Regions from separate parts of the Streptomyces finlayi genome, predicted to be linked through region 1. Evidence: riboswitches for the same ligand, from Rfam matches in the RefSeq annotation. Region 1 holds a riboswitch; each other region holds the start of a gene.
What was found. A riboswitch is a leader RNA that binds a small molecule or an ion and turns the genes downstream of it on or off. The one in region 1 is predicted to bind cyclic di-AMP.
Positions count from the first base shown of each region.

Region 2: it holds a riboswitch for cyclic di-AMP, as region 1 does, so the genes downstream of both, F0344_RS13415 (C40 family peptidase) here and F0344_RS02650 (M23 family metallopeptidase) in region 1, are expected to answer to the same signal.
Region 3: it holds a riboswitch for cyclic di-AMP, as region 1 does, so the genes downstream of both, F0344_RS21790 (transglycosylase family protein) here and F0344_RS02650 (M23 family metallopeptidase) in region 1, are expected to answer to the same signal.
Region 4: it holds a riboswitch for cyclic di-AMP, as region 1 does, so the genes downstream of both, F0344_RS06935 (M23 family metallopeptidase) here and F0344_RS02650 (M23 family metallopeptidase) in region 1, are expected to answer to the same signal.

Region 1 is NZ_CP045702.1:528,668-532,872, forward strand. It holds gene F0344_RS02645 (SGNH/GDSL hydrolase family protein) at 1-535, opposite strand, end outside; gene F0344_RS02650 (M23 family metallopeptidase) at 721-1,677, opposite strand; cyclic di-AMP (ydaO/yuaA leader) riboswitch at 1,682-1,843, opposite strand; gene F0344_RS02655 (tyrosine-protein phosphatase) at 2,353-3,165, shown strand; gene F0344_RS02660 (DUF6126 family protein) at 3,179-3,352, opposite strand; gene F0344_RS02665 (helix-turn-helix domain-containing protein) at 3,418-4,026, opposite strand; gene F0344_RS02670 (aspartate aminotransferase family protein) at 4,097-4,205, opposite strand, start outside.
Region 2 is NZ_CP045702.1:2,952,467-2,956,671, reverse strand. It holds gene F0344_RS13420 (NUDIX domain-containing protein) at 1-270, opposite strand, end outside; gene F0344_RS35740 (hypothetical protein) at 613-735, shown strand; gene F0344_RS13415 (C40 family peptidase) at 1,143-2,330, opposite strand; cyclic di-AMP (ydaO/yuaA leader) riboswitch at 2,329-2,493, opposite strand; gene pcrA (DNA helicase PcrA) at 2,752-4,205, shown strand, end outside.
Region 3 is NZ_CP045702.1:4,711,038-4,715,242, forward strand. It holds gene F0344_RS21780 (cytochrome P450 family protein) at 1-698, shown strand, start outside; gene F0344_RS21785 (LysM peptidoglycan-binding domain-containing protein) at 804-1,811, shown strand; cyclic di-AMP (ydaO/yuaA leader) riboswitch at 2,102-2,274, shown strand; gene F0344_RS21790 (transglycosylase family protein) at 2,278-2,997, shown strand; gene eno (phosphopyruvate hydratase) at 3,331-4,205, shown strand, end outside.
Region 4 is NZ_CP045702.1:1,520,484-1,524,688, forward strand. It holds gene F0344_RS06930 (GntR family transcriptional regulator) at 101-814, opposite strand; gene F0344_RS06935 (M23 family metallopeptidase) at 1,027-1,842, opposite strand; cyclic di-AMP (ydaO/yuaA leader) riboswitch at 1,856-2,023, opposite strand; gene F0344_RS06940 (M16 family metallopeptidase) at 2,245-3,627, opposite strand; gene F0344_RS06945 (M16 family metallopeptidase) at 3,654-4,205, opposite strand, start outside.

The DNA of each region.
Region 1 (4,205 bases):
GGTCGGCGATGGAGCGTACATGGGCGGTGTAGGTGGCGATCTTGCCCCGCAGGTGACGCAGGACCGGCATGTGGCGGGGGTCGAAGCCGGTGGTGATCATGACGGTGCCGACCCCGTCGGCCAGTTCGGCGACGGCGCGCTCGAAACGCTCGGCCACGTCGTCGGGGTCACTGCCCGGCCGCAGGATGTCGTTCCCGCCCGCGCAGAAGCTCACGAGGTCGGGAGCCAGTTCCTTGGCCCGCGGGACCTGTTCCGCGACGATCTGGTCGAGGAGCCGCCCGCGTACGGCGAGGTTGGCGTACCGGAAGTTGCCGTGCCGTGAGGCGGTGAGGCCGCTCCCCTCGTAGGGGGCCGGGAGCTGATCCGCCAGCAGCACCGCGAAACGGTCCGCCCAGCCGACGAAGGTCCCGTCGGGTCCGGGGTCGCCGACGCCCTCGGTGAAGCTGTCGCCGATCGCCGCGTACGACCCTATGACGCTCTTGACGCCGATGACGTTCTGGAGACCGCGCTGACTGAGTTTCGAATCGTCTGCCACAAGGTCGTATCCTGCACCCGCGAATGTGACCTACGCGACCGTAATAATGGGTTGACGGGTGGTGAGATAAACCACCCGGTCAGTTCTTGGTAAAGCCGGAATAAGTAGCGGTCGCCGCACTGCCCTGAGGACACGAGGAAGGGCGGTGCGCCGCCGCGCACCGCCCTTCCTCACTGCTGCTCGTCTCAGAGGGAGACGCCGTGCTGACGCAGGTACGAGACCGGGTCGACGTCCGAGCCGTAGCTCGGGCCGGTGCGGACCTCGAAGTGGAGGTGCGGGCCGCTGGAGTTGCCGGTGGAACCGGAGAGGCCGATCTGCTGACCGCCGGTCACCGTGTCGCCGGCCGAGACGCTGAGCGAGGTCTGGTGGGCGTACTGGGAGTACATGCCGTCCTCGTGCTTGATGACGACCTCGTTGCCGTACGAACCGCTCCAGCCGGCCGAGACCACGGTGCCGGGGCCTATGGCCCGGACACTGGTGCCGGAGGCGGCCTGGAAGTCGGCACCGGTGTGGTAACCACTGGACCACATGGAGCCGGAGGCGCGGTACGGCGTGGTGACGGTGGCGTTGGCCACGGGGGCCGCCCAGCCGGAGCTGTTGCCCTCCGAGGCGCCGGTGTCCGCCGGTGCGGCGGTCTCCACGGACGAGGAGGCCGAGTCGGAGGCCGTGTCCGCCTTGGGAGCGATGGCCTCGGGTGCGGCGCTCGCGGGGGCTGCGGCCTTCGGCGCGGTGGCCCTGGGAGCGACGGCCTTCGAAGGAGCGGCCTCGGCCGAGCCGGATGCCTTTGCGCCCAGCGTGAGTTCGGTGCCGGGGAAGATCAGGCTCGGGTCCTTGCCGACGACCTCACGGTTGTCCTTGTACAGCTTCTGCCAGCCGCCCTTGATCTTCTGCTCGGCGGCGATCTTCGACAGATAGTCGCCGGAAACCACGGAGTAGGTCTTCGGGGCGGTCTTGGACACGACGACGGGCGCGGTGTGCGCCGCGGCGACCGAGGCGGCGGCGGGCGCGGCCTGCTCGGCGGCGCTCGCGCCGGTGGCGCCGATCAGCGGGAGCGCGAGGACGGCTCCGCCGGTCCCCGCGGCGAAGATGCCACGGGCTATCGAGCCGGACTTCGTACGACGGTGCTTACCCTTTGCGGGCATGGGGCATTCCTCTCCGGCGCCTACGAGGTGAGCTGTCGGGTTCGGGCTGGAGATGCCCGGTCGCGCTGGCGCGACTTCACCCCGAGTCGTTCCGGAATTCTCCGGACCGGCGGCTTACCTGGGTCCCCCGCTCCTGCCACACGTGAGTGGATGCGGATTCCGGGCGGCGGCAGGATTAGGCGGTCCGTCCGGATTGACGGTGACCGTAAGCGAGTAAGGACGGCCGGAACAAGCCATGTCCGGCCTGCCGGAATGCGGGAATCAATTCCGGCACGGATTTACGGTCACACTCCGTGGATTACGGATCTTCGCATTCCGTGCGGCGGACGGAATGCCCGTCGGGAGGGCCACCACACACCGTCACGGATATGATCCCGCTCACCTGCCGACCACCATCTCGCCCATAAGCAGGGCATGTTCTGGCAAACACGCCAATACGGACACACCCCGCCCGCGGGGCGCGACGGACTCTCGAAAAGATGGCGCCCAAATCGGTTACATTGCCAGCATTTCAGACGATTCTCCCCGCCCAGGCCGTGCGGGTCGCGCCGGCAGAGGTGCCGCGTGCAACGACGACCTCGCGGCAAGATGATTGCCTGAGGAACCAATGTCGTATCGTCACATCCGTGCCCTCGTCGGCGAGCAGCGCCGACGCCAGACACTTCAGGAGCCACCGTGACGCAGCAGCTGCCGCAGGTCCCGCCGTCGCACACTGAGCTGACCGGTGTCCGCAACTTCCGTGACGTCGGGGGCCTGCCGACCGCGGACGGCCGCCGGGTGCGGTTCGGGCGGCTCTACCGCAGTGGTCACCTGGCGCACGCCACCGAGCAGGACGCGGCGTTCCTCAACGGACTCGGGCTGCACACGATCTTCGACTTCCGCAACGCCGCCGACCGCAAGCTCGACGGCCACGACGTGGAGCTGGCAGGCGTGCGCAACGTCAGCATCCCGCTGTCCGACCCGGCCGACGGCGCCGAGTTCTGGCGCCTGGTCCGGGACGGCAACATCGAGCAGCTGCGCTCGATCCTGGCGGACGGCAAGGGGGCGGACCGCATGATCGCCTCGTACCGCTCGATCATCAGGGACCGCACGGGCGAGCACAGCCGGATCCTGCACGCCCTGGCCGAGGACAGTGTCCCCGCCCTGATGCACTGCGCCGCGGGCAAGGACCGGGCGGGACTCTCCATAGCGGTGTCGCTGCTCGCCGTCGGTGTGGAGCGCGAGGCCATCGAGGCGGACTACCTGATGTCGAACGACGCCCACCGCCGGTACAAGGTGAAGCGCAGCGACACCTCGGCGACCGGGATGTCCGACGAGGTCATGGAGCTTCTGAACCCGCTCTTCGGTGCACGTGCCGAGTATCTGGCGGCGGCCTTCAGCACCATCGAGGAGACCTGGGGCGGCACCGAGCGTTACCTCGGCGAGGGGCTGAAGCTCTCCCCGGAGACGCGTGACCTGCTGCGGGAGCGCCTCACCGAGGAGGCCTGACCACTCCGCGGCGTCAGCGCTTGCCCGCCACCTCGAACAGCAGGTAGAGGAAGGCCGCGAAGACGTGTCCGGCGACCAGATAGGCGACCAGCCTGATCACCACGCCACGCGGGAACTTCCTCTCCTGTGTCTCGTAGCCCTTCCGGGACCTCGGGCTGAGCGGATCGTAGTGCTCTGAATCGGACATGACAGTCCTCTTTCTGGTGTCGGGGTCAGCCGTCCGGCCTCGGAGTCAGCCGTTGGCGCCGGTGATCAGCGGTGGTGTGGTCCGCTGCCCAGGCAGAGCTCGGCGACCGGGCTCTGCAGCAGGGTATGGAGGAAGAGCAGCTCGGCGCCGCCGCGGTCGGCGGCGGCGATCCGGTGCGGGGTCAGCGAATCGAAGTGCGCGCTGTCACCGGCTTCCAGGTCGTGCTCGGATTCGCCGAGGACGACCCGCAGCCGCCCTTCCAGGACGTACAGCCATTCCTCGCCGGGGTGGACGCGCACCAGATCGCCCTGTGTGCCGTACGGCACCTGGACGCGGAGCGCCTGCATGGCCCGGCCGGAGCCACCGGCCCGGCGGTACATCCAGCCGTCCGCCTCGGCGCCGGTGAACGGGCCGCCGCGGACGATCGCGTCACGTTGGGCCGGCGCCTCGCCGAGGAGCTCGGAAACCGTCGTACCGTAGACGCGGGCGAGTCCCAGCAGCATGGGCAGCGAGGGCTGCCTGCGGCCGGTTTCGAGCCGGGAGAGATGGGCGGGCGAGAGCCCGGCCCGCTGGGCGGCGGTCTCCAGGGTGAGGCCACGGCCGCGGCGCAGGTCGCGCAGGCGCGGAGCGACCCCGGGGAGTTCGCCGGCCGCCCCTCCGTCAGGAGGATTCATGCCTCCATTGGGCCAGGAATTTTCCTCGGAGGCAAACATTTTGCCTCCGAGGCAAACCCGGGCTCTTCGATCAACGGTGGGCGACGGCCTGCTTCACCAGGGTTCTGCCGAAGTCCCACATCAGCCCGCCCCCGCTGTGCGCGTCGTCCATCACCGCCGTGAAGGCGCTCACGAACCGC
Region 2 (4,205 bases), 2.4 Mb from region 1:
GGTGGCGCCGGGAACACGGCGCAGAGCGTAGTGCCGGTAGGTAACGCGCACCCAGGAAAGGCGCACGGTGCGCGGGCCGGCCCACTCCAGCCCGCTACAGGCCACCACAGGCCCGTCGAAGAGAGTCGGGTTCGCCTGGACCGCCTTGTCCCACACGCGGTCTCTCGCCGCTTGATCCGAAGGTGACAGCGGCGGCTCCGGGACCTCCGTGAGCTGGAGGCGTTCCACGTCGAAGAGGTCAATACCTACGGGAGGCAGAGTCTCGGTCACCGGCCCATCGTAGAGCCCTGCTCGGAGCTGGACGGGGAGGTCGAGCGTCCGGATGGTCCACCTCATGGACCTCGGCGACGGTGCGCTCTCCATACAGGCTGCGCAGAGCATCGTCTACTTCGCGCCGGTGCACGGTGTTCCTGGATAGCACGAACGTGGAGGTTCGCGTGCCGGCTGACCGCCAACTGATTGATGCACAGCGCGTGCGGACGTCAGCTCAGATCGGTCAGAGGCTGTTGTCTTTCCGTACTTGATCGCTGACTTTCTGCTGGTCAGGCATGGTGTGGCGGGTTCTGTGGCAGACAGGACACGTCGTGTCGTCTTGGTCGTGCAGGTTCGGGGATGCCGTCGGTGGTCGGTTTGCTGGAGGAGCGGGAACGGGGTGCCCGGCAGCGGGTTGAGGCGTTGCGTGAGGAAGCGGACCGGGTCCTTGCCGAACTGCGCGACGCGGAGCTGTTCTGGTAACGGTTCGTGACTGCGCGGGAGGTTCTCGTCGAGGTTCTTGCTGGTCCGGGTGGTGGTGCTGACGTCGCTCGGTGTCTCAGCAACTCCGAACTGCACCAGAGGCCCTGTCTTCATGCACGAACACCACCAGATTCACCCGCCCCGGCAGCCACTTTCGATCACACCGCACTCAAGATCGATAGGACAACGGCTTCTGAGCCGACCTGAGCTGTCCCGGCCGCTGTCCCGGCCGCTGTCCCGGCCGCGGTCCCGGCCGGTCCCGGCCGGGGTCAGGACCGGGCCGCCGTGCCGAACCCCTCGTCCACGGTCTTCACGCGCTCCCTCCCTGGACCCTCGTCCGCGACATCGCCCAGCGGCCGGTGCGGCCGGTGCGGCAACTCCCGGCCAGGGAGGGACCGGGCACGGCACTACGCCGGCCGCACGCTCCCGTAGATCGGCATGGAGTAGATCGACTCCTCGCGCACGTTCGCCCCCGGCTTCGGCGCGTGGATCATCATGCCGTCGCCCCTGTAGATGCCGACGTGGCTGATGTCGTCATAGAAGAACACCAGGTCCCCCGGCCGCAGATCCGCCGTGGCCACCCGGGTGCCGACCTCGACCTGGTCCCAGGTGGTGCGCGGCAGATCGACGCCGGCCTCTCTCCAGGCCGCCTGCGTCAGCCCTGAGCAGTCGTACGAAGAGGGGCCCGTCGCCCCCCAGACGTACGGCTTGCCGATCTGAGCCGCCGCGAACGCCAGTACCTTGTCCGCCTTCGCCGCGTAGCCGCTGTCCGTCTCCGTGCCGGTGTCCGTACCGCCACCGGTTCCGGTGTCCGGCTGCCCGGCCTCCTGGGCTGCGTCCTCGGCGGCTTCCTTCGCCGCCGCCTCCTGGCGCTCGGCCTCCGCCGCGGCGGCCTGCCGGCGGGCCAGCTCCTGCGCCTTGCGCTCGGCCTCCGCCTCCTTCTCGCGCTCCAGTGCCGCGAGCCGCGCCTTCTCCTCGGCGGTCAGCTCGGACAGCAGGGTGCGGGCCTCGGTCAGCTTCTCCTGCACCTGCTGCTTGCTGGTGCGCAGCGTGGTCTGCGCCTCGGTGAGCGTCTCCAGGCTCTTGGTGGCCTCGGCGCGCTTCTTCGCCGCCGCGCTCTGCTGCGTTCGGAAGTCGGACACGGTCTTCTGCTGCTGGCTGGTCATGCGCGCCATCAACTGGTCCTGGTCGAAGTACGACTGCGGGTCGTCCGCGAGGAAGAACGTGGCCGTGGGGGCGACCGCGCCGCTGCGGTACTGCGCCGCCGCGAACCGGCCCAGCTCACGGCGCGTCTCGTTCAGCTTCTCGGCCCGCTCCGCCGCGGCGTCCAGGAGCCCGTCGACCTTGGCGCGCTGGTCGGTGGAGGCGGCCTTCGCCTTGTTGTACTGCTGGGTCGCGGCGCCCGCCTGCCGGTAGAGGTCGTCGACCTTCTTCTGGACGTCCTCGACGCTGGGCCGGGGCGTCGCGGGCGCGGCCGTCGCGGTCTGCGTGGAGAGCAGAGTCACAGAGGCCAGTGCCGCCGTCGTGAGTCCGAGGCCGGGTGAGGTGGTGCGCACACGGGTGCGCGGCTTGCGATGCGATGCCAAGGCCGGCATCTCCTTCCGTGGACCGCCTACCGGGTTAGCTGTCGGGTTCGGGCGGAACGGAAGGCTGCCCTACGGTCCAGGTGGAGGTCGCGGACCGATTCACCCCGGTGCTGCGTGTGGGTCCCCGGTTCCGGACGCCCTGGGGGCGGACCGGATTCGGCGTGGGCGTCCGCTCGGCGTGGTTCGCCTCAAGGGGGTACGGGCCGCCCGATCCAGCACGCTAGCCAACCCGTGGTGTCCCTGTGAAGGTTGATGTTCGATATGCCCGATACATGTTCGTGACCTGGAGCGAATCCGTGCGGGCGGGGCCGGACCGTGCCTCTCGTCCCTCACGGGGTGTGGTCGGGCCGTCTCGGTACGCGCATGGATCCGGGCCTCCTCAGGAATGCGGCCCCGGGGTGTCAGTGGAGCCGCCTAGACTCGTGAAGCGATGAGCAGCCTCTTTGACGACAGTTTCCTGACCGGCCTCCAGAACTCGGAGGAAGGGCCCCCGCCGCCCCCCGAGGACCACGCACCCGAAGCGGTGCCGGAGGGTCTCTTCGGCGGCGTCTTCGACGCGCCCCCGCCGCCCCGCGAGGGGTACTACCGCGACGGCTCGCCCCGTCCCGTCATCGACGCCGCCGCGCTGCTCGACGGGCTGAACACCGAGCAGCGCGCCGCTGTCGTGCACGCCGGTTCGCCGCTGCTCATCGTCGCCGGTGCCGGGTCGGGCAAGACCCGGGTGCTCACCCACCGGATCGCACATCTGCTGGCCGAGCGCGGGGTGCACCCCGGTCAGATCCTCGCGATCACCTTCACCAACAAGGCCGCGGGCGAGATGAAGGAGCGCGTCGAGCAGCTCGTCGGGCCGCGCGCCAACGCCATGTGGGTCATGACCTTCCACAGCGCGTGCGTACGCATCCTGCGGCGCGAGTCCAAGCGGCTCGGTTTCACCTCGTCGTTCTCGATCTACGACGCCGCGGACTCCAAGCGGCTGATGGCGCTCGTCTGCCGTGACCTGGACCTCGACCCGAAGCGCTACCCGCCCAAGGCGTTCACGGCCAAGGTCTCGAACCTGAAGAACGAGCTGATCGACGAGGAGACCTTCGCCGGGCAGGCCGCGGACGGTTTCGAGAAGACCCTGGCCCAGGCGTACGCGCTCTACCAGGCACGGCTGCGCGAGGCCAACGCCCTCGACTTCGACGACATCATCATGACGACGGTGCATCTGCTCCAGGCGTTCCCCGATGTCGCCGAGCACTACCGCCGCCGCTTCCGGCACGTCCTGGTGGACGAGTACCAGGACACCAACCACGCGCAGTACACCCTCGTACGCGAGCTGGTGGGCCCGTCCGGTGAGGCCGAGGCCCCCGCCGAACTGTGTGTCGTCGGTGACGCGGACCAGTCGATCTACGCCTTCCGGGGCGCGACCATCCGCAACATCCTCCAGTTCGAGGAGGACTATCCGGACGCGACCACGATCATGCTGGAGCAGAACTACCGCTCCACGCAGACGATCCTGTCCGCGGCCAACGCGGTCATCGAACGCAACGAGAGCCGCCGCCCCAAGAACCTCTGGACGAACGCCGGCACCGGCGCCCGGATCACGGGGTACGTCGCGGACACCGAGCACGACGAGGCGCAGTTCATCGCCGACGAGATCGACCGTCTCACCGACGCCGGCGACGCGAAGGCGGGCGACGTCGCGGTCTTCTACCGTACGAACGCGCAGTCCCGTGTCTTCGAAGAGATCTTCATCCGGGTCGGTCTGCCCTACAAGGTCGTCGGCGGGGTGCGCTTCTACGAGCGCAAGGAGGTCCGCGACGTCCTGGCCTACCTCCGGGTCCTCGCCAACCCCGAGGACACGGTCCCGCTGCGCCGCATTCTGAACGTGCCGAAGCGCGG
Region 3 (4,205 bases), 4.2 Mb from region 1:
AGATGCGTAACTACCTCGCCGAACTGATCCACCGCAAACGGGAGAATCCGGGTGACGACCTGATTTCGGGTCTGATCCGGGCGAGCGACCACGGCGAGCACCTCACCGAGAACGAGGCCGCCGCGATGGCCTTCATCCTTCTCTTCGCCGGTTTCGAGACAACCGTCAACCTGATCGGCAACGGGACGTACGCCCTGCTGCGCAACCCCGGCGAGCGCGAAAGGCTTCAGCGTTCGCTCGCCGCGGGCGAGACGGACCTCCTCGCCACCGGCCTGGAGGAACTGCTGCGGTACGACGGTCCGGTGGAGCTCGCGACGTGGCGGTACGCGACGGAGCCCGTCACGCTCGGCGGGCAGGAGATCGCCGCGGGGGACCCCGTACTGGTGGTCCTCGCGGCCGCAGACCGGGACCCGGAGCGATTCCGCGATCCGGACACCCTGGACCTTGCACGGAGTGACAATCAGCACGTGGGATACGGGCACGGCATCCACTACTGCCTGGGAGCGCCGCTCGCCCGTCTGGAAGGGCAGACCGCGCTGGCAACGCTGCTGAGACGCCTCCCTGACCTGCGTCTTGCGGTGGAACCTGACGATTTGCGATGGCGTGGCGGGCTCATCATGCGCGGACTGCGCACCCTTCCGGTGGAGTTCGCATCCGGATTGCCGTCCGCGCAAGGTGACACTCCGTCAACTCTGTGACTTTCACGTGATCTCCGCTGCATCGACTTGTGACACACGTTCGAGTCCCGCTAGGTTCACCGTTCACCACAGCAGTCACTTGTTCGTCACACGGAAGGCAATCCCATGGGCTCCGCGAACGGCAGACACCGCCGCCCTCGCCAGGCACCCGCCATCGTCGTCGCCGCAGGCGTGACGGGGTCGGCCATCGCCATCCCGCTGCTCGGCGCGACCGGTGCGCACGCCGCAGACGCCTCGACCTGGGACCGGGTCGCCGAGTGCGAGAGCGGCGGCATGTGGAGCGCGGACCTGGGCAACGGCTACTACGGCGGCCTCCAGTTCTCGCAGGACACCTGGTCGGCGTACGGTGGCTCGGCGTTCGCGCCCCGCGCCGACCTCGCCAGCCGCTCGCAGCAGATATCCGTCGCGGAGAAGGTCCTGGAGGACCAGGGCCCGCAGGCGTGGCCGAGCTGCGCGGTGATTTCCGGGCTCGCGCTGGACGGGGCCCTGCCGGGCGTCGACCCGGGCGGTCTGCCCTCCGCCGACCCTTCGGACTCGCTGCTCCCAACCGACGACGCCTCCGACGCCCCGTCGGGCGACGCGACGGACGAAGCGAACAAGAAGGATAAGTCCGACAAGTCCGGCGGGACCGCCGGGTCCGGTGAGTCGGACACGGCGAGTGAGTCCGACAAGAACGGCGAGACCGGCGAGTCGGGCGGGTCCGGCGACTCCGGCGCGACGGCCCCGCCGGCCACCACACCGACGCCCGAGGCGTCCGAGGCGTCCGCGATCCCGGACGGCACGGACCAGCGTGGCGGCAAGCACCGCGGCACGCCGGCCCCCGAGGCGAGCCTGGACGCGGATCAGGGCGGCGGGCGCGACTCGGGCCGGCACGCCTCGCGCGGTGGCGACCAGGGGCGCGACACCGTTGCGGTGAGCCCCGACGGCGACTACACCGTCCGGCCCGGCGACAACCTCTGGGCGATTGCTGACGCACAGAAGGTTCCCGGCGGCTGGACCGAGCTGTACGAGGCCAACAAGGGCGCGCTCGGCTCCGACCCGGACCTGATCCTCCCCGGCCAGAGCCTCGATCTGGGGCTGCCGGACGTCGCGGAGGACTCCAAGAGCAACTGATCCAATTCGGGAAAACACCCCAAATTCGGGGGTAGTTCAGAGGCCTATGTCCACTTATGCGTAAGTGAGACATGGGTCTCTTTGCTTCAACTGGCCCGGCATGTCCGGGTGATGCGTCTGTGGCCCCTCCGACCTGCGAAAACGTTCTTCCCTCCAGGACGACAAATACCCGAATGGCCGGTATGTCCCTCTTTGAATGTCGAGGGTGCCTGTGTTTACGGTCGGAACCGCTCGCACCGCGGGCCCCGTCGACCGTCACGCCGAATCCTGCCGTCGGTCGAAGGGAACAGACGCGTAAAGCGCCGTAGGCAGGAGCGGGGGACCCAGGTAAGCGCCGGGCCCGATCGTCGAAGGACGACTCAGGGACCGGCTTGGGGTGAAGTCGCGTGCTAGGACGTGCGACCGGGCAACTCACTTGGCCCGAACCCGACAGCTCACCTCGTAGGCGTCGGTGAGGAGAAGCTCCATGCTGATTTCCAGCAAGGCCAAGCACCGCCGCCCGTCCAGGGCCGTCCGTGTCGCCACGCTCGCCGGTGTCGCCGGCGCCGCGGTCGCCATGCCGCTGATGGGTGCGACCAGCGCCTCCGCCGCCTCCGTCTCCACGTGGGACGCCGTCGCCCAGTGCGAGTCCGGTGGCAACTGGTCCATCAACACCGGCAACGGCTACTACGGCGGTCTGCAGTTCTCGCAGTCCAGCTGGGCCGCCGCCGGCGGTACGCAGTACGCCCCCCGCGCCGACCTCGCCAGCAAGTCGCAGCAGATCGCCACCGCGGAGAAGCTTCTCGACATGCAGGGCCCGGGCGCCTGGGCCTGTGCCGGCGCCGGCAACCTGACCAACGACGGCGTGGACCCGGGTGTCGACACCGGCTCCACGCAGGAGAGCGGCGACGAGCGGGAGCCGCAGCAGCAGGCCCAGCCGGAGCGCCAGGCCGAGCAGCCCACCACGCGCAGCGAGCAGCGCACCGCGCCGAAGACCGAGGCGCCCAGGACGGTCACCACCCCGACCGGCGAGAAGGTCGAGAAGGGTGACGGCGAGTACAAGGTGAAGGCCGGCGACACTCTCAGCAAGATCGCCGCGAAGCGCGACGTCAAGGGCGGCTGGGAGAAGCTCTTCGACCTGAACGACGACATCGTCAAGGACGCCGACCTGATCTTCCCGGGTCAGCAGCTCCACCTGACGAAGTAGTACCTGGGACTCTCCTCCCCTCCGGGAGGGTGTCCGGCGGCATCCTCCCCGCCCTGCTCCCGACCCGGTGCGCTCTCCCCCGTGCGTACCGGGTCGGGGTCTTTTCCGGCCGGTGGAGTCCACCTGCCGACGTCGATCGTTCAAGTGTTGTGGTTACTCGTCAGTAATTTTCTGGACCTTTGCCCGTGAATGCATACCCTTGGGTCCTTTTTCGTCCCAGGGGACGGGCGCCCGGCTGGCCGATGGAGCCCGGCCGGATAGGCTCAGGTCGCAAGGCCACAGTGACCACAGTGGCCCTGCGCAACCAGTGTCATATCCAGAAGGAGATGCCTCGTGCCGTCCATCGACGTCGTCGTAGCCAGGGAAATCCTCGACTCCCGGGGCAACCCCACGGTCGAGGTCGAGGTTGGCCTCGACGACGGCAGCACGGGACGTGCTGCCGTTCCGTCCGGCGCCTCCACCGGTGCGTTCGAGGCCATCGAGCTTCGCGACGGAGACCCCAACCGTTACATGGGCAAGGGCGTGGAGAAGGCCGTCCTCGCCGTCATCGAGCAGATCGGCCCGGAGCTCGTCGGGTACGACGCCACCGAGCAGCGCCTCATCGACCAGGCGATGTTCGACCTGGACGCCACCGAGAACAAGGGCTCGCTCGGCGCCAACGCCATCCTCGGCGTCTCGCTGGCCGTCGCGCACGCCGCCTCCGAGGCGTCCGACCTGCCGCTCTTCCGCTACCTCGGCGGCCCGAACGCGCACCTGCTGCCCGTTCCGATGATGAACATCCTGAACGGCGGCTCGCACGCCGACTCCAACGTGGACATCCAGGAGTTCATGATCGCGCCGATCGGCGCGGAGTCGTTCTCCGAGGCCCTGCGCTGGGGCGCGGAGGTCTACCACACGCTGAAGAAGGTCCTGAAGACCAAGGGCCTGTCCACCGGTCTCGGTGACGAGGGCGGCTTCGCCCCGAACCTGGAGTCCAACCGCGCCGCCCTGGACCTCATCGTCGAGGCCATCAAGGAGGCCGGTTACGTCCCCGGCCGCGACATCGGCCTCGCGCTCGACGTCGCCGCGTCCGAGTTCTACAAGGACGGCGTGTACGAGTTCGAGGGCAAGTCCCGCTCGGCCGCCGAGATGACCGAGTACTACGAGGAGCTCGTCTCCGCGTACCCGCTCATCTCCATCGAGGACCCGCTGTACGAGGACGACTGGGC
Region 4 (4,205 bases), 990 kb from region 1:
TGCCGCGACTTCTTCGTTTCCGAAAAGCGTCGAGGGACGAATTCGCGCAGCACGAAGAAAGCCCTTCGCGGAATTACCTTATTTGCATACGGCGCAATTGTTAATGCCGGACGCCCGCGATGTGTACGGGATGTTGCGAAGTGCTCACCCGCGACGGCGCGGGACCGGACCCCGGACGGCCGGGCCGGGCCGGGCGCCGCAGCCGATGGGCCGCCGCAGCCCGCTCCGCGTGCTGGACTGCCAGCGCTCTGGCCCGGTCCGCGTCCCCCCGGGCGACCGCGTCCACGATCGCCCCGCGCTCGGCCCAGGACTCCGCGGGACGCGCGGGCTGATCGACGGCGTACATCCAGGCGATCTTGTGCCGGAGCTGGGTGAGCAGCGCGATGAGGCCGGGGCTGCCCGATGCCTGCGCGAGCGTCTCGTGGAACCAGCCGCCCAGGGAGCGCAGGTCCTCGCCATCACCCCGCCGTACTCGCTCCTGACCCAGTCTGACGAGGCCGCGCAGCACCTTGAGGTGCGCCTCGGTGCGCCGCTGTGCCGCCCGCGCCGCACCGAGCGGTTCCAGCAGCATCCGGACCTCCAGGAGATCGGCGGCCTCCTGCTCGGTGGGCTCGGCCACGCATGCGCCGGCATGGCGGCGCGTGACCACGAACCCCTCGGACTCCAGCGTGCGCAGGGCCTCGCGCACCGGGACGCGCGAGACCCCGTAACGACGCGCGAGCACCTCCTCGGTGAGGCGGCTGCCGCGATCGAAGACACCGGAGACGATGTCGTCACGGATTGCCGTGCATACCGAATGCGCGGGAATGCGCATGTCCGAACCTCCGCCTTAATCCCCGCGAAACGCGGCCGATCGACGCCTGTTCTGCGACTCTATTGCAATGAGCCCGAATTTCCGACGGCAGAACGGAATCCAGGGATATCTTCTGACCCCGCGGAGCTTCGGCGGACAGAGTCCGGGTGGTACGCCGAAGGCCCCGGCGGGAAGCCGGGGCCTTCGTGAAGCGCGGGGACGCGGCGCGTGGATCAGACGTTCACACCGTGCGAGCGCAGGTACGCGACGGGGTCCATGTCGGAGCCGTACTCGGGGCTGGTGCGGGCCTCGAAGTGCAGGTGCGGTCCGGTGGAGTTGCCGGTCGAGCCGGAGATGCCTATCTGCTGCCCGGAGGTGACGCTCTGGCCGACGGAGACGCCGATCGAGGCGAGGTGGCCGTACTGGGTGTACGTGCCGTCCGTCATCCGGAGCACGATGTTGTTGCCGTAGGCACCGCCCCAGCCCGCCTCGACGACCGTGCCGGCGCCGACCGCGACGACGGACGAGCCGGACGCGGCGCGGAAGTCGACACCGGAGTGGCTGCCCGAGGACCAGAGCGAGCCACCGGACTTGTAGCCGGTGGTGACGTAGGAACCGGCGACCGGAAGGTGGAACGAGGTCAGCCGCTTGCGCTCGGCCGCGCGGGCGGCACGGGCCTCGGCCTCGCGGACCTCCGCGGCACGGGCCTTCGCCTTGCGCTCGGCCTCCGCCTTGGCCTTGACCCTGGCTTCCGCCTCGGCCTTGGCCTCGGCGACAGCCTTGGCCTTCGCCTTCGCGGCGGCCTCGGCCTGCTGTTCCTGGGCCATCGCCTGGGCGGCGATCTGGTCGGCGAGGGCGCCGTCGATGGCGATGACCTGGGTCAGGCCGGTGTCGCCGACGGTACGGGCCTCGTCCGCGGCGAGGGCCGGAGTGGCCATCCCGCCGATGACGCCTGTGGTGGCCAGTGCCGCGATGCCGGCGACGCGAGCGCTCTTGCGCGTCAGGCGGCTCGGGGCACGGTGCTTCCCGGTGGCACGGGTGAACGCCATGGAGGGGCTGATCCTTTCCTTCCTTCTCGCCTACCGGGTTAGCTGACGGGTTCGGAGCAGGAAGGTCTCCTACGGACCGTCTCCGCCCCGAAGGAGCGCAGACGTCCGATTCACCCCAGGGACTTCGTGGGTCCCCGGCTCCCCAGGCTCGCGCCTGACGGGGACTCGGCGATGGCTGCCCGGCGCCACGGACGCGGCATACACATGACGGACAGCGGAGCCGACGCTAAACGGGGCCACTTTCAATCACCAAACGGACAGGCTGATTTGTCGTACATCCCACAGAGCAGACAGGTAGCCTTCGCGCCAAAATCGGACAAAAGGAAGGGACCCTGATGGGCAATTTGCCCATCGGGGTCCCTTTGGCACGCTTTTGCAAATGTGTTGAAGAGTGGCCGGACGTCAGCCGCTGACGACCGACACCTCGCCGATTCCCAGCGCGCGGACGGGCTCCGCGATCTGGGACGCGTCACCGACGAGCACCGTGACCAGGCGGTCCACCGGGAAGGCGTTGACCACCGCGGCCGTCGCCTCGACCGTGCCGGTCTCGGCCAGGCGCGCGTAGAGCTGGGCCTGGTAGTCGTCCGGGAGGTGCTGCTCGACCTGGTCGGCGAGGGTGCCCGCCACGGAGGCCGCCGTCTCGAACTTCAGCGGGGCGACGCCCACGAGGTTCTGCACGGCCGTCTCGCGCTCGGCGTCGGTGAGCCCCTCGGCCGCGAGGGTCCGCAGGACCTTCCAGAGGTCGTCCAGCGCCGGCCCCGTGGACTCCGTGTCCACCGAGCCGCTGATGGCGAGCATCGCCGCTCCCGTACGCCCCGAGGGGGAGCCCGGGCCCGTGGAGCGCAGGACCTGCGCGAAGGCGCGTACGCCGTAGGTGTAGCCCTTCTCCTCGCGCAGCACCCGGTCGAGACGCGAGGTGAGGGTGCCGCCCAGGCAGTACGTGCCGAGGACCTGGGCCGGCCAGACGCTGTCGTGCCGGTCGGCGCCGATACGGCCGATCAGCAGCTGCGTCTGCACCGCGCCGGGACGGTCCACGACCACGACACGGCCGCGGTCGTCAGCGGTGATGGGCGGGACCGGACGGGGCTCGGCGGTGTTGCCCGACCAGTCGCCCACGGTCTCCGCGAGGAGCGCGTCCACATCGACCCCGGTGAGATCACCGACGATGACGAGCGTCGCGGTGGACGGACGGACGTGCGCGTCGTAGAAAGCGCGCACGGCCGCGGCGTCGATCCGCGCCACCGTCTCCTCGGTGCCCTGCCGCGGACGCGACATACGCGCCGTGGCGGGGAAGAGCTCCTTGGAGAGCTGCTTGGCCGCCTTGCGGGCGGGGTTGGCCTGCTCGTGCGGGATCTCGTCGAGGCGGTTGCCCACCAGGCGCTCGATCTCGCTCTCGGAGAAGGCAGGAGCCCGCAGCGCTTCGGCGATCAGACCCAGCGCCTTGGTCAGCCGGGAGACCGGGACCTCCAGGGAGACCCGGACACCGGGGTGGTCGGCGTGCGCGTCGAGCGTCGCGCCACAGCGCTCCAGCTCGGCGGCGAACTCCTCCGCGGAGCGCTTGTCCGTGCCCTCGGACAGGGCGCGCGACATGATCGTCGCCACCCCGTCGAGGCCCTCGGGCTCCGCGTCCAGCGGCGCGTCGAGGAAGATCTCCACCGCGACCACCTGCTGACCGGGACGGTGACAGCGCAGCACCGTGAGGCCGTTGGGCAGGGCGCCGCGCTCGGGCGCGGGGAAGGCCCAGGGCCTGGCCACGCCCGCCGTCGGCTGCGGGTGGTACTTCATCGCTACTCCAGTCACAGCGGCGTCGCTCACTGCTCGGCCCCTTCGTGCGTGGCGGTGCCGGCTTCGGCATCCGCGTCGGCCGGCGCTTCGACCGGTTCGTAGACCAGGACCGCGCGGTTGTCGGGTCGCAGGCACGCCTTGGCGGCGGCCTGGACCTCCTCCGCGGTGACGTCGAGCACCCGCTGCACGGCCGTCAGGGCCAGCTGCGGGTCCCCGAACAGGACGGCGTACCGGCACAGTTCGTCGGCGCGGCCCTCGACCGTGCCGAGCCGGTCCAGCCACTCGCGCTCCAACTGCGCCTGGGCCCGCTCCATTTCCTCGGGCGTGGGGCCCTCGGCGGCGAACTTGGCCAGTTCCTCGTCGACCGCGGCCTCGATTTCCGGCACCTCGATACCGCCGGACGTCTTGACGTCCAGCCAGCCGAGCGAGGGCGCGCCGGACAGCCTCAGCAGCCCGAATCCGGCCGCCACCGCCGTACGATCGCGGCGGACCAGCCGGTTGTGCAGCCGGGAGGACTCGCCGCCGCCGAGCACGGTCAGTGCCAGATCCGCGGCGTCGCACTCCCGGGTGCCGTCGTG